3 regions of the Rahnella sp. R3(2024) genome follow, and region 3 is predicted to be linked to each of the others. Evidence: predicted binding sites of a transcription regulator. Region 3 holds the regulator's gene; each other region holds the start of a gene.
The links. Region 3 encodes PurR, which represses purine synthesis genes. Its sites were predicted from a motif close to CANGCAAACGTTTGCNTG; they were not measured.
Positions count from the first base shown of each region.

Region 1 (4,276 bases), 1.8 Mb from region 3:
GACTGAGCGCACGCATCGCTTACGGATGTTCGAGCAAAAAAGAAACGAAATATGAGCACTGAACATAAACGGTCACTCCCAGCAGTAACCCTGGCCGCCATTGGTGTGGTCTATGGCGACATTGGTACCAGTCCTCTCTATACCTTAAGAGAGTGTTTTTCCGGACACTATGGTTTCAATGTTGAGCCTAGCGTCGTATTTGGTTTTCTTTCTCTGATTTTCTGGATGCTGATCCTGATTGTGTCGCTCAAATACCTCACTTATGTGATGCGGGCGGACAATGCGGGCGAAGGCGGTATTTTGACGCTGATGTCTCTGGCGGGCAGGAATACGTCCTCACGCACCACGGCGGTTCTGGTGATCCTCGGCCTCATCGGGGGCAGCTTCTTCTATGGTGAAGTGGTGATCACGCCGGCCATCTCAGTGCTTTCCGCGATGGAAGGTCTGGAGATCGCGGCACCGTCCCTTGATCCTTATATCGTTCCTCTTTCTATTACTGTCCTGACGTTGCTTTTCATTATTCAGAAACACGGTACCGGTATCGTGGGGAAACTTTTTGCCCCGGTAATGCTGGTGTGGTTCCTGACGCTGGCGGTTCTTGGCGTGAACAGCATCATGCAGAACCCGGAAGTGCTGCGTGCCATGAACCCGATGTGGGCAGTTAACTTCTTTATTGAGCATAAATCCTTCTCCTTCCTGGCACTCGGCGCGGTGGTTCTGTCGATTACCGGTGTGGAAGCGCTGTATGCCGATATGGGCCATTTCGGGAAATTCCCGATCCGTCTGGCCTGGTTCACCGTGGTATTGCCGTCTCTGGTTCTGAACTATTTCGGTCAGGGCGCGCTGCTGCTTAAAAATCCGGAAGCGATCAAAAACCCCTTCTTCCTGCTGGCTCCTGACTGGGCGTTGATTCCGTTACTGGTTTTAGCCACGTTAGCGACCATCATCGCTTCTCAGGCGGTGATTTCCGGTGTGTTCTCCCTGACGCGTCAGGCTGTGCGACTGGGCTACTTACCGCCAATGCGCATCATCCACACCTCGGAAATGGAAGCGGGTCAGATTTACATCCCGGCCATAAACTGGTTGCTGTATTTCGCGGTGGTTATCGTTATCGCCAGCTTCGAGCATTCAAGCAATCTGGCGGCGGCGTACGGTATCGCCGTGACCGGCACCATGGTGCTGACCAGCATTCTCTCCTGCACGGTGGCGCTGAAAAACTGGCACTGGAAACCGTTCCTGGTGGGAATTTTGCTGATCGGTCTGCTGTTTATGGATATTCCACTGTTCGCCGCGAATGCCACCAAACTGTTCTCCGGTGGCTGGTTGCCGCTGACGCTCGGTTTGTGCATGTTTATCGTGATGACCACCTGGAAAAGCGAGCGCTTCCGTCTTATGCGCCGTATGAACGAACACGGGAATTCTCTCGAGGCAATGATCGCTTCTCTGGAGAAATCGCCGCCGGTTCGTGTTCCGGGCACCGCGGTCTACATGTCCCGTGCCATCAACGTCATTCCTTTTGCCTTACTGCACAACCTCAAGCACAACAAAGTGCTGCATGAGCGGGTGGTCTTGCTGACGCTGCGAACGGAAGATGCGCCTTATGTGCATAACGTCCGGCGCGTCACCATTGAGCAACTGTCGCCAACGTTCTGGCGGGTGGTGGCGAGTTACGGATTTAAAGAAACGCCGAATGTGGAAGAGATCTTCCATCGCTGCGGTCTGGAAGGGTTGCCGTGCCGGATGATGGAAACGTCGTTCTTTATGTCGCATGAATCGCTGATCCTGACCAAGCGTCCGTGGTATCTCTACTTCCGCGGTAAGCTGTTTATGGCCCTGAGCCGAAACGCCCTGCGCGCGCCAGATCAGTTTGAGATCCCGCCGAACCGCGTTATCGAACTGGGTACTCAGGTGGAAATCTGACGTTCAGTTGAGTCTCTGACAGGGTACCTTCGGGTACCCTGTTTTGTTTGCGCGTAATCCTTTCTGAAACGACTAACTCAAATTGCCCTCTGATTTCTGAATCATTCAGCGAAACGTTTCGACGCTGATCACAATTCCATCACATCTTCGTTGCCTTGTGCGGACATTTTCATAAACTCATCCGTGAGCGAAACGTTTCGCTGTAGGAGTCAAAATGAAGAAGTCACCGCTGTTAAATGCCGAAATCTCAACTGTTATTGCCCGGTTAGGTCATACCGATCAGCTGGTTATTGGCGATGCCGGACTTCCGGTGCCAGCAGCTTGCCAGCGCATCGATCTGGCGCTAACCCAGGGAGTTCCCACCTTTTTACAAGTCTTAGAGGTAGTGACACACGAGATGCAGGTTGAGCGGGCTATCCTCGCAGAGGAAATCCTCACGAAAAATCCTCAACTCCATGAAGCGTTACTCGCCCGTTTGACACAACTCGAACAACACCAGGGAAACACCATTGCTTTGGATTACGTCAGTCATGAGGCATTCAAAGCGCAAACCGAAAAAAGTCGGGCTGTCATCCGCAGCGGGGAATGTTCGCCGTACGCGAATGTGATCCTGTGTGCCGGCGTAACCTTCTGAGGCCTTTATGCAACCTTTGCTGCAACTGACAGGGATTGATAAAGCCTTTCCCGGCGTAAAAGCACTTTCCGGCGCGGCGCTCAGCGTTTATCCGGGACGTGTCATGGCGCTGGTGGGTGAAAACGGCGCGGGTAAATCCACGATGATGAAAGTGCTGACCGGCATCTATCAAAAAGATGCCGGTTCAGTGCATTTCCTCGGAAAGGAAACGGTGTTTAACGGTCCGAAAGCGTCGCAGGAAGCCGGGATCGGCATTATCCATCAGGAATTAAACCTAATCCCTCAACTGACCATTGCCGAGAATATCTTCCTTGGCCGCGAGTTTGTGAACGGTTTTGGCCGCATCAACTGGAAAAAGATGTATGCCGAGGCCGATAAACTGCTGGCGCGCCTGAATCTGCGTTACAAAAGCAACCGGCTGGTGGGGGATTTATCCATCGGCGACCAGCAAATGGTCGAGATTGCCAAGGTGCTGAGCTTTGAATCCAAAGTCATCATTATGGATGAACCGACGGATGCCCTGACCGATACCGAAACCGCCTCTCTGTTCAGCGTCATTCGTGAGCTGAAAGCGGCTGGCTGCGGCGTGGTGTATATCTCCCACCGTATGAAAGAAATCTTTGAAATCTGCGACGACGTCACCGTTTTCCGCGACGGGCAGTTCATCGCTGAGCGTCCGGTCAGTTCGCTGGAGGAAGACACGCTGATTGAAATGATGGTTGGCCGTCGCCTCGAAGAACAATATCCCCGCATTAATCATGAACGCGGTGCGCTGCGTTTGCAGGTGCGTAATGTCAGCGGGCCGGGCGTGGATAACGTCAGCTTTGATCTGCACAGCGGCGAAATCCTCGGCGTTTCCGGGTTGATGGGTGCGGGTCGTACCGAACTGATGAAAATCCTGTATGGCGCGTTGCCGCGCAAAAGTGGCAACGTTTCACTGGATGGCCGCGAAGTGGTGACTCACTCACCGCAGGACGGGCTGGCGAACGGCATCGTTTACATTTCTGAAGACCGCAAACGTGATGGTTTAGTGCTTGGGATGTCAGTGAAAGAGAACATGTCGCTGACAGCGCTGCGTTATTTCAGCCACGGCGGCGGACGTCTCAAACATGCTGATGAACAACAGGCTGTCGGAGATTTCATTCGTCTCTTCAATATTAAAACACCATCGATGATGCAGCCTATTGGCCTGCTCTCCGGTGGTAATCAGCAAAAAGTGGCGATTGCCCGCGGATTAATGACGCGGCCAAAAGTCCTGATCCTCGACGAACCGACGCGCGGCGTTGACGTCGGTGCAAAAAAAGAAATTTACCAGCTTATTAACCAGTTCAAGCGCGAAGGGCTAAGCATCATTTTGGTTTCCTCAGAAATGCCTGAAGTCATTGGCATGAGTGACCGGGTTCTGGTGATGCACGAAGGTCATTTAAGCGGTGAATTCCCGATAGCACAGGCTACGCAAGAAGTGTTGATGGCAGCCGCTGTCGGCAAGCAATACCGCGTGACGCAGGAGTAATCAGATATGAGTTCTCAGACATTATCAGCCAAAAAGCGCTGGATCAGTAAAGAGTGGTTGTTGGAGCAGAAGTCTCTGATTGCGCTGCTGGTGTTGATTGCCGTTGTCTCTTCAATGAGCCCGAATTTCTTCACAGTGAATAACCTGTTTAACATTCTTCAGCAAACCTCCGTTAACGCCATTATGGCCGTGGGCATGACGCTGGTGAT
Region 1 is NZ_JBHGBU010000001.1:2,133,822-2,138,097, forward strand. It holds gene kup (low affinity potassium transporter Kup) at 52-1,920, shown strand; gene rbsD (D-ribose pyranase) at 2,135-2,554, shown strand; gene rbsA (ribose ABC transporter ATP-binding protein RbsA) at 2,562-4,067, shown strand; gene rbsC (ribose ABC transporter permease) at 4,074-4,276, shown strand, end outside.
Region 1: a site for PurR is predicted at 2,106-2,123, ahead of rbsD (D-ribose pyranase). Genes of this name have one in related genera too.

Region 2 (4,276 bases), 580 kb from region 3:
CCCGTCCGGTCGTGGAACACGCATTAAAAAGCGCCGGTTTGCTGTAACTCTTAGGAAGATTTGATGGCCTCTTTATTTGACAAGAATAGTTTCCAGATGACCCGATTGCAGAAATCAGCCGTAGCGAAAGTGGTTGGGGTTTCCCTGATCATGCTGCTGGCGGCCTGTTCAAGCGACCAGCGCTACAAGCGCCAGGTGAGCGGCGATGAATCCTATCTGGATGCACCCGCCCTGCATGAGCTGAAAGCCCCTGCCGGGATGATTCTGCCTGTACAGAACGGAACGTACGATGTTCAGGCCGGTGCAATGCAAGGTGCGGTGGGCAAACAGCTCGACATCCGTCCACCGATGCAGCCTCTGGCCTTGCTGAACGGTTCACAAACGCAATTCTCCGGCGACAGCAGTACCGTGCTGCTGGAAAACACCGCTCAGAACCGTGATTTGTGGAACAACGTGGTGAAAGCCGTTCAGCAAAACAATTACACCATCGCTAACCGTGATGATGCTAACCAGACGCTGACCACTGATTTCGTTAACTGGAATCGTGCAGATGAAGACTTCCAGTATCAGGGCCGTTATCAGATCAGCGTGAAACAGCAGAGCTACCAGTTAGCCCTGACCGTGAAAACGCTTGAACTGAAACAGCAGGATAAAGCGGTCACCACATCGGCTGAAATCCAGCGTTATAACAGCCAGATGATGAACTCCATTACCGCAAATCTGGATAAAGTGCAGCAGGATACGCAAGCCCGTCTCGATAATCGTCGCGTTGGCGAGATCGACGTGCAGAGCGGCGCAGACGATACCGGCCTGCCGGTGCTGATCGTGCGTACCAGCTATGGCGTGGTGTGGGATCGCTTGCCGAATGCCCTGGCGAAAGCCGGCATGAAAGTGACCGACAGCAGCCGTCCGCAGGGCACAATATCCGTCACCTACAAACCGTTGAATGACGATGCGTGGCAGACATTGGGTGCGAAAGATCCGGGTCTGTCATCCGGTGATTACAAACTTCAGGTTGGCGACCTCGACAACCGCAGTAGCTTGCAGTTCCTTGATCCAAAAGGACATGCTCTCAGCCAGTCGCAGAACGACGCGATGGTGGCGGTCATGCAGGCCGCATTTAGTCAGAGCAGTGCAAAATAATACCAAGGGGCTTCGGCCCCTTTTTACATCTGTTTTTTCCACTGGAGTAAGTAAAGATGCAAAAGTTAGCTGAGTTGTATCGCGGCAAGGCGAAAACCGTCTACACCACAGAAAACCCGGACCTGCTGGTGCTGGAATTCCGCAACGATACGTCAGCACTGGATGGTCAGCGTATTGAGCAGTTCGACCGTAAAGGCATGGTTAACAACAAATTTAACCATTTCATCATGGCTAAGCTGGAAGAAGCCGGTATTCCGACACAAATGGAACGCCTGCTGTCTGACAACGAAGTGCTGGTGAAAAAACTGGATATGGTCCCGGTTGAATGCGTTATCCGTAACCGTGCTGCAGGATCGCTGGTAAAACGTCTGGGCATTGAAGAAGGTCTGGTACTCAATCCACCGTTGTTCGATCTGTTCCTGAAAAACGATGCGATGCATGATCCGATGATCAATGAGTCTTACTGCAAAACCTTCGGTTGGGTGAACGAAGAGCATCTGGCACGGATGAAAGAGCTGAGCTACAAAGCCAACGACGTGCTGACCAAACTGTTTGATGATGCCGGTCTGATTCTGGTCGATTTCAAACTCGAGTTCGGTTTGTTCAACGGTGAAGTCGTACTGGGTGATGAATTCTCGCCAGATGGCAGCCGCTTGTGGGATAAAGAAACCCTGAACAAGATGGATAAAGATCGCTACCGCCAGAGTCTGGGTGGCCTGATCGAAGCCTACGAAGAAGTTGCTCGCCGCATCGGTGTGAAACTGGACTGATCGTCAGTCAGTTTTCAGCCCTGACGCGCAATCGTTTACGTAGCGGGGCTGTATCAAACCGGGTGGTATTTGTGTGCCACCCGATTTCTTCCTGCGCATTTAATTTCCCCTTTTCCCCACTGTTTTATTTCATTTAATGCCTTCTGACCTAAAATTACGTCCTTGCGCAGATGGTATTAACCGCGCGCGCTGGCTAGTCTTTATAAAAACAGTCTGGAGGTGGAGTATGCGTTGGCAAGGGCGTCGCGAAAGCGACAATGTGGAAGACAGACGCGGACAGGGATCCAACTCCGGTGGTGGTCCGGGCGGTGGCGGAATGCGTCTGCCGATCCGTGGGAAAAGTGGCATCGTGATTATTATCGTGGTGCTGGTCGCCGGTTATTACGGCATTGATCTGACACCGCTTATCGATGGCGGGCAGTCCGGTGGTGTGCAAAAGCAGACACAATCGCAATCCATCAGCCCGAAAGATGACGAGCAGGCGAAATTCACCTCGGTGATCCTCGCTTCTACAGAAGACACCTGGAAAGAAATCTTCCAGAAACAGGGGATGACTTACCGCGAACCGAAACTGGTGATGTACCGTGGCGCAACCCGCACCGGCTGCGGTACCGGCCAGTCGGTTATGGGGCCGTTCTACTGCCCGGCGGACAGCACGGTGTATATCGATCTCTCCTTCTATCAGGAACTGCAGAACAAACTGGGCGCGGGCGGTGATTTTGCACAGGGTTACGTCGTGGCGCACGAAGTCGGCCATCACGTACAAAATCTGCTGGGCATTGAACGCAAGGTGCGCGAGATGCAGCAGGGCGCATCGCAGGCGGCGGTGAATCAGCTGTCGGTGAAAATGGAACTCCAGGCTGACTGCTACGCCGGCGTCTGGGGACATGCCATGCAGCAACAAAATGTGCTTGAAGAGGGCGATCTGAAAGAGGCGCTGGACGCCGCGCAGGCGATCGGCGATGACCGTCTGCAACAGCAAAGCCAGGGGCGCGTGGTGCCGGACAGCTTTACGCACGGCACATCTCAGCAGCGGTATACCTGGTTCAAGCGCGGTTTTGATACCGGTAATCCCGATCAGTGCAACACCTTTGCCAGCCTCTGATTCGGCGAAATGCAGGCTATTCAGTTCTGGTCTGGCTGCAAAAACTGTTCAATAATCAATGACCGATTCAAAAGGCTCCCCGGAGCCTTTTTTACTTCCTGACAGGAAAACGCAGGGAACGCTATGGCTTTTCTCGATCCAACCCTTTTGATCTTACTGGTGTTTGCCGGGCTCGGCATTATCAGTCATAACAGCGCGGTGACTATCGCGATGTTTTTCCTGCTGACGGTACGTATCACGCCGCTGAACAACTTCTTCCCCTGGATAGAAAAATACGGCCTGACCATCGGCATTATCATTCTGACTGTCGGAGTGATGGCGCCTATTGCCAGCGGGAAAATCAGTGCCAGCACCATTGTGCATTCCTTCCTGCACTGGAAATCTATTGCCGCTATTTTGGTCGGCGTGCTGGTGTCGTGGCTGGGCGGGCGCGGTCTGACGCTGATGGGAACGCAGCCCCATCTGGTTGCAGGTTTGCTGGTCGGCACCGTGCTCGGCGTCGCGCTGTTTAAAGGCGTGCCGGTCGGGCCGCTGATCGCCGCCGGTTTACTGTCGATGCTGGTAGGGAAAAGCTGACATGCCTGCCACGTCCCTGACCTCATTACAGCATCAGATGCAGCACCAGGGTGTGCGGCGTTTACTGGTATTTAGCGGGGAAGCGGGCTGGTGTGAAGAGCAGGCCAGACATGTGTCGGCAGGCTGCGAAGGCGACTGGCTGTGGCTCAGTGATTCGCCGCCCGCCGGCGTGAACGCCTGCTCACCCTCTGCGGCCCGGACGCTGCTGGGTCAGGACGTTTTACACGGCATTTTTGATGCGCGCAGCGGGCTGGATGTTGAGGCACTGGCTGCATTTTCCGGCACGCTGAAAGCAGGAAGCTGGCTGATTTTGCTGGTGCCGCCATGGCAGCTTTGGGCGCAACAGCCCGACAGCGACAGCCTGCGCTGGAGTGAACAGCCGCAACCGATCGCCACGCCCCGTTTTATCCATCGTTTTCAGCGTTTGCTGCAAAACGCGCCGCACGTTGCACTGTGCAGACAAGACACCGATTTTGAACTTTCCCCGTTGCCCGTTGCGGCACGGTGGCTGCCGCCTGATGGTCAGCCAACGCCGCAGCAGCAGACGATTCTGCAACGGCTGATGCAGGCAAAATCCGGTGTGTGGGTGCTGACTGCGCCGCGTGGCCGTGGCAAATCAACGCTGGCAGGTATGCTGACAGCACAGTGGCCGGGCATCTGCTGGGTGACGGCGCCGGGCAAA
Region 2 is NZ_JBHGBU010000001.1:3,377,549-3,381,824, forward strand. It holds gene dapA (4-hydroxy-tetrahydrodipicolinate synthase) at 1-47, shown strand, start outside; gene bamC (outer membrane protein assembly factor BamC) at 64-1,143, shown strand; gene purC (phosphoribosylaminoimidazolesuccinocarboxamide synthase) at 1,200-1,913, shown strand; gene ABSH60_RS15160 (neutral zinc metallopeptidase) at 2,140-3,018, shown strand; gene ABSH60_RS15165 (DUF441 domain-containing protein) at 3,142-3,594, shown strand; gene ABSH60_RS15170 (GNAT family N-acetyltransferase) at 3,596-4,276, shown strand, end outside.
Region 2: a site for PurR is predicted at 1,938-1,955, ahead of ABSH60_RS15160 (neutral zinc metallopeptidase). Genes of this name have one in related genera too.

Region 3 (4,276 bases):
AACCAAAACCCCCCAGCAGGAACGCAATGGTCTGCGGTACGTAGCTCAGGCCAATAACCGCCGGTGTGTAACCCATATCACTCAAAATGAACGGTGAACCGGTCAGCCATGCGAAAAAACCCGCAGAGCAGGCGGCGTAAATCATCACATTACCCGTGTAAATACGGGAAGTGAGCAAAGTACCAAAACCGGCTTTATTTTCGGGAGGATGTTCTGCGTGCTTTTTATCACGCAAGGTCAACGTGGTGATAAGGAGGATCACCGTAACCCCCGTCAGCAGAGCGAAAATCGCTTCCCAGTCAAAGTGATTCAGTACCCATGCGCCGAGCAGCGGTGCCAGAGCCGGCGAGAGTGCGACCAGCGGCATGATGCTGGCGAAGGTTTTTTTTGCCACATCCGGTGAGAAACGGTCAACGACGATCGCCTGCCATGTGACTGCGGCGGCACACACACCAACGGCCTGTAAGAAACGCAGCGCCAGCAGCGCACGCACATTTTCCACCCACAAAATACCCAGACAGCCAATGGCAAACAGCGTCAGGCCGATAAGCAGCACCGGTTTACGGCCAATGCGGTCGGAGAGGGGGCCCCAGAGCAGTTGTCCGATCGCGAAACCACCGAGGAAAATACTCAGGCTGGCGCTGATCATGCCCGGACTGGTCATCAGGCTGATTTGCATCGCGCTGAAGGCGGGAAGATACATATCTGTGGCTAAAAAGCCGAGCATGCTCAATCCGGCGAGATAGAGCATAAATCCAAAGGAGGGTTTCATTTTTGTCTCGTTAATTTATGTATTGCAGATGATGTGATGCAGAAAACAGTTGGGATGCAGAGTTTAACGCTTTGATAACAGTCTTGTGAAACGCTAATATTTGCAATCTGCTGTGAAAAATATTGAAGGCTAAGTGATGTGGTCAGAATACGCCCTTGAAGTAGTTGATGCGGTAGCACGTACCGGTAGTTTCAGCGCAGCAGCGCAGGATCTTCACCGTGTGCCTTCTGCCATCAGCTATACCGTTCGTCAGCTGGAGAACTGGCTGGCTGTTCCTTTGTTTGAACGGCGTCACCGTGACGTGGTGCTGACGCCTGCCGGAAAAGTTTTCGTTGATGAAGCACGGATTCTGACAAAAAAAATGATAGCTACGCGTCGGCAGTGCCAGCAGGTCGCAAACGGCTGGCGTGGCGAGCTGCGGGTGGCGGTAGACCGAATTGTGAAACCCGCCAGAACGCGGCGGCTGGTGCTCGATTTCTACCGTCATTTCCCCGATACGGAACTTATCATTCATTCCGAAGTATTTAACGGCGTCTGGGATGCGCTGGTCGATGGCCGCGCAGACGTGGCAATTGGCGCGACGCGGGCGGTGCCGGTGGGCGGGCGTTTCAGTTTTCGCGATATGGGTTTTATGGATTGGCACTGTGTCGTCAGCCCTCAGCATCCGCTTGCGCATCTCTCCGGCAGGCTGAACGATGACCAACTGCGGCCTTATCCGGCGCTGTGTCTGGAGGATACTTCGCGCACCTTACCCAAGCGTGATACCTGGACGCTGGATAATCAGCGGCGCCTGGTCGTGCCTGACTGGACTTGCGCGCTGGAGTGTCTGAGCGAAGGTTTATGCGTAGGGATGATGCCGGTTCATCGCGTGAGTCATCAGATTGAACAGCAGAAATTACAGGTTCTGGCGCTGGAGAATACGTTCCCTGACAGCCCGTGTTGCCTGACGTGGGATCAGAGTAACTCCTCTCCTTCGCTGGCCTGGCTGCTGGAATATATGGGCGATACAGAAACGATGAATCAGGAATGGTTACGGGATTAGAAAATAAACATCCACCTCTCCGGGAGGCGGATGTTTACTGGTGTGATAAATGTTTGGTCAGAACGTAACTCTTATCCCCGCATTGGCCTGATGGGAGTTAATACCCTCATCGTCTCTGTTTAAACGCTGCTGATACCGGAAGCCAGTATTGATCGGGACGAGAAAAAACGCCTGCACAGGCAGGCGTCAGATTTTTGTTAACGGCGATAATCGCGGAAAGGGCCGTCGGCTACTGACCGGCGCTCGACCAGTTTGGGATGGACCTCAATGGTCTGTGATTCTTCGCGTTTGCTGATAATTCTGTCCAGCAGCATGGTAAACGCCATTTCGCCCAGACGCTCTTTCGGCTGATGCACAGTGGTTAATGCCGGAGAGAAGTAACGCGCATTTCGCACATTGTCATATCCGATCACCGAAATATCCTGCGGTACGCGTAAACCGAGCTCATCTGCCGCACAGATAGCCCCCATCGCCATCACATCACCGCCACAGAAAACAGCAGTAGGGCGCTGTTTCTGCATCAGGATTTTGTGCATCGCCTGATACCCCGATTCCGGTTCGAAATCACCCTGAACTACCCACTCTTCGCGCAGAGGAATGTTGGCTTCGTTCAGCGCCTTGACGAAACCCTGGAACCGACCGCCACCGGTATTACGCGCCAGTTGCCCTGGGATCACGCCAATATCACGATGCCCGCGTTCAATCAGATAACGACCGGCCATATAACCGCCTTCGAAGGCGTTATCGATAATGCTGTCAGTGAAGTTTTTGCGCGCCTCGCCCCAGTCCATGACGACCATCGGAATGGAGCGGTATTCTTCCAGCATATTCAGCAGTTCATCCGGATATTCCGCGCACATTACCAGCAAGCCGTCGACGCGTTTTTGCGCCAGCATTTGCAGATAGGCCTGTTGTTTCTCCAGATTATTATGCGAGTTACACAAAATCAGCGTGTAGCCTTTGGAGAAACAGCTGTTTTCAACGGCTTCAATGACTTCGGCAAAGTAGGGCGCTTCACTTGAGGTCGCCAGCAGGCCAATGGTTTTGGTGTTATTGACCTTCAGGCTGCGCGCAACGGCGCTTGGCGAGTAGTGAAGCTCTTTGATAGCCAGCAGAACCGCGGTTTTGGTGTCTTCGGCGACGAAACGTGTTTTATTGATGACGTGCGACACGGTTGTGGTGGAAACGCCAGCGCGCTTAGCGACATCTTTAATCGTTGCCATGTAAACAATGACTCCTGAACTCACGTGTTTCAGCACGTTAGCATTATGTTAATCGTTTGCTTGCGTGGATTTCACTGCGAGCTTTTAAAAAGGCAGTGAAATCGTTGGGTGGATTCGTCAGAGTGAGGCGCAAAACGCTCTCGGGTGAAATCGACCGGCACACAGGCGTGGTAACCGACAATTTTCTCTTATAATGCAGCAAAGTGGAAGTGTTATTGTGGAATATCGCGCATGAATCAACGCGGGATTTTAGCGATGAAGTATGAGAAAATGCGTTGGCACACATTTTATGTGGCTTAATGAAACGCCACAATTGATCCGTAAGGGGGTTTTATGGACAGTAATCTGAAATTGTCGTTGATTACCACCGTTTGCGCGTTGCTTATGATTATCGCTTTCAGCTTCACCGCAGTGATGAACTAAAAGCTCTGTCATCGGGCAACAAAAAGGGCGAACCCTATACAGGGATCGCCCTTTTTCAATTTTGCACATTGACCCTTTTTCGCCGACATTCTTCCCTGCACAAACGCTTCGTTAAATGCTATTCAGTGATGATTAGCGGAACTTCAAATTTAACGAACTGCTTATTATCGGATCGTTTTCGGGGTCATTACCCGACGTGCACCTACATAATGATCTTGCCAGTAATCGTCGCCCAGTGAGGTAATTTTGATGTCTTCACCGGTACGCGGAGACTGAATAAACTTGCCGTTACCGACGTATACCCCGACATGGTCCGCGGCACCGCGGTTATTAATTCTAAAGAAGACCAGATCGCCGGACTCCAGTTCACCGCGTTTCACCGGTGCGGCATCGCGCAGGTGGTACATCTCGTTGGCGGTGCGTGGCATTTTGATACGAATCAGATCTTTATACGCGTAATACACTAAACCACTGCAATCGAAACCGGTATTGGGTGAGGTACCACCCCAGCGATAAGGTTTGCCGACCTGGTGCATCAGCTTGGTCATCGCCGTTTGCTGAGCATGCTGATAACGTTTCTTGTGGGTCGCGCTTAACGTAATGGGCTTGCTGTCTTCTTCGGCTAATTTCTTGCCTTTTCGGTGTCGGCCATACGCTTCTTTCTTGCTGGTCTTTGCGGTGGTGTTTTTCGCCAAAGCCCGGGTTTTACTTTTCTTATCTGCTTTGGTTTCAGCTCTGGTGGTTTTGAGTGTTTTTTCTTTCTTACTCTCGGCCTTACTTTCAGCCCGCGTCGTTTTCACTGTTTTGACAGAAGAG
Region 3 is NZ_JBHGBU010000001.1:3,958,913-3,963,188, forward strand. It holds gene punC (purine nucleoside transporter PunC) at 1-772, opposite strand, end outside; gene punR (DNA-binding transcriptional activator PunR) at 909-1,814, shown strand; gene purR (HTH-type transcriptional repressor PurR) at 2,012-3,037, opposite strand; gene ABSH60_RS18060 (YnhF family membrane protein) at 3,371-3,460, shown strand; gene ABSH60_RS18065 (NlpC/P60 family protein) at 3,625-4,276, opposite strand, start outside.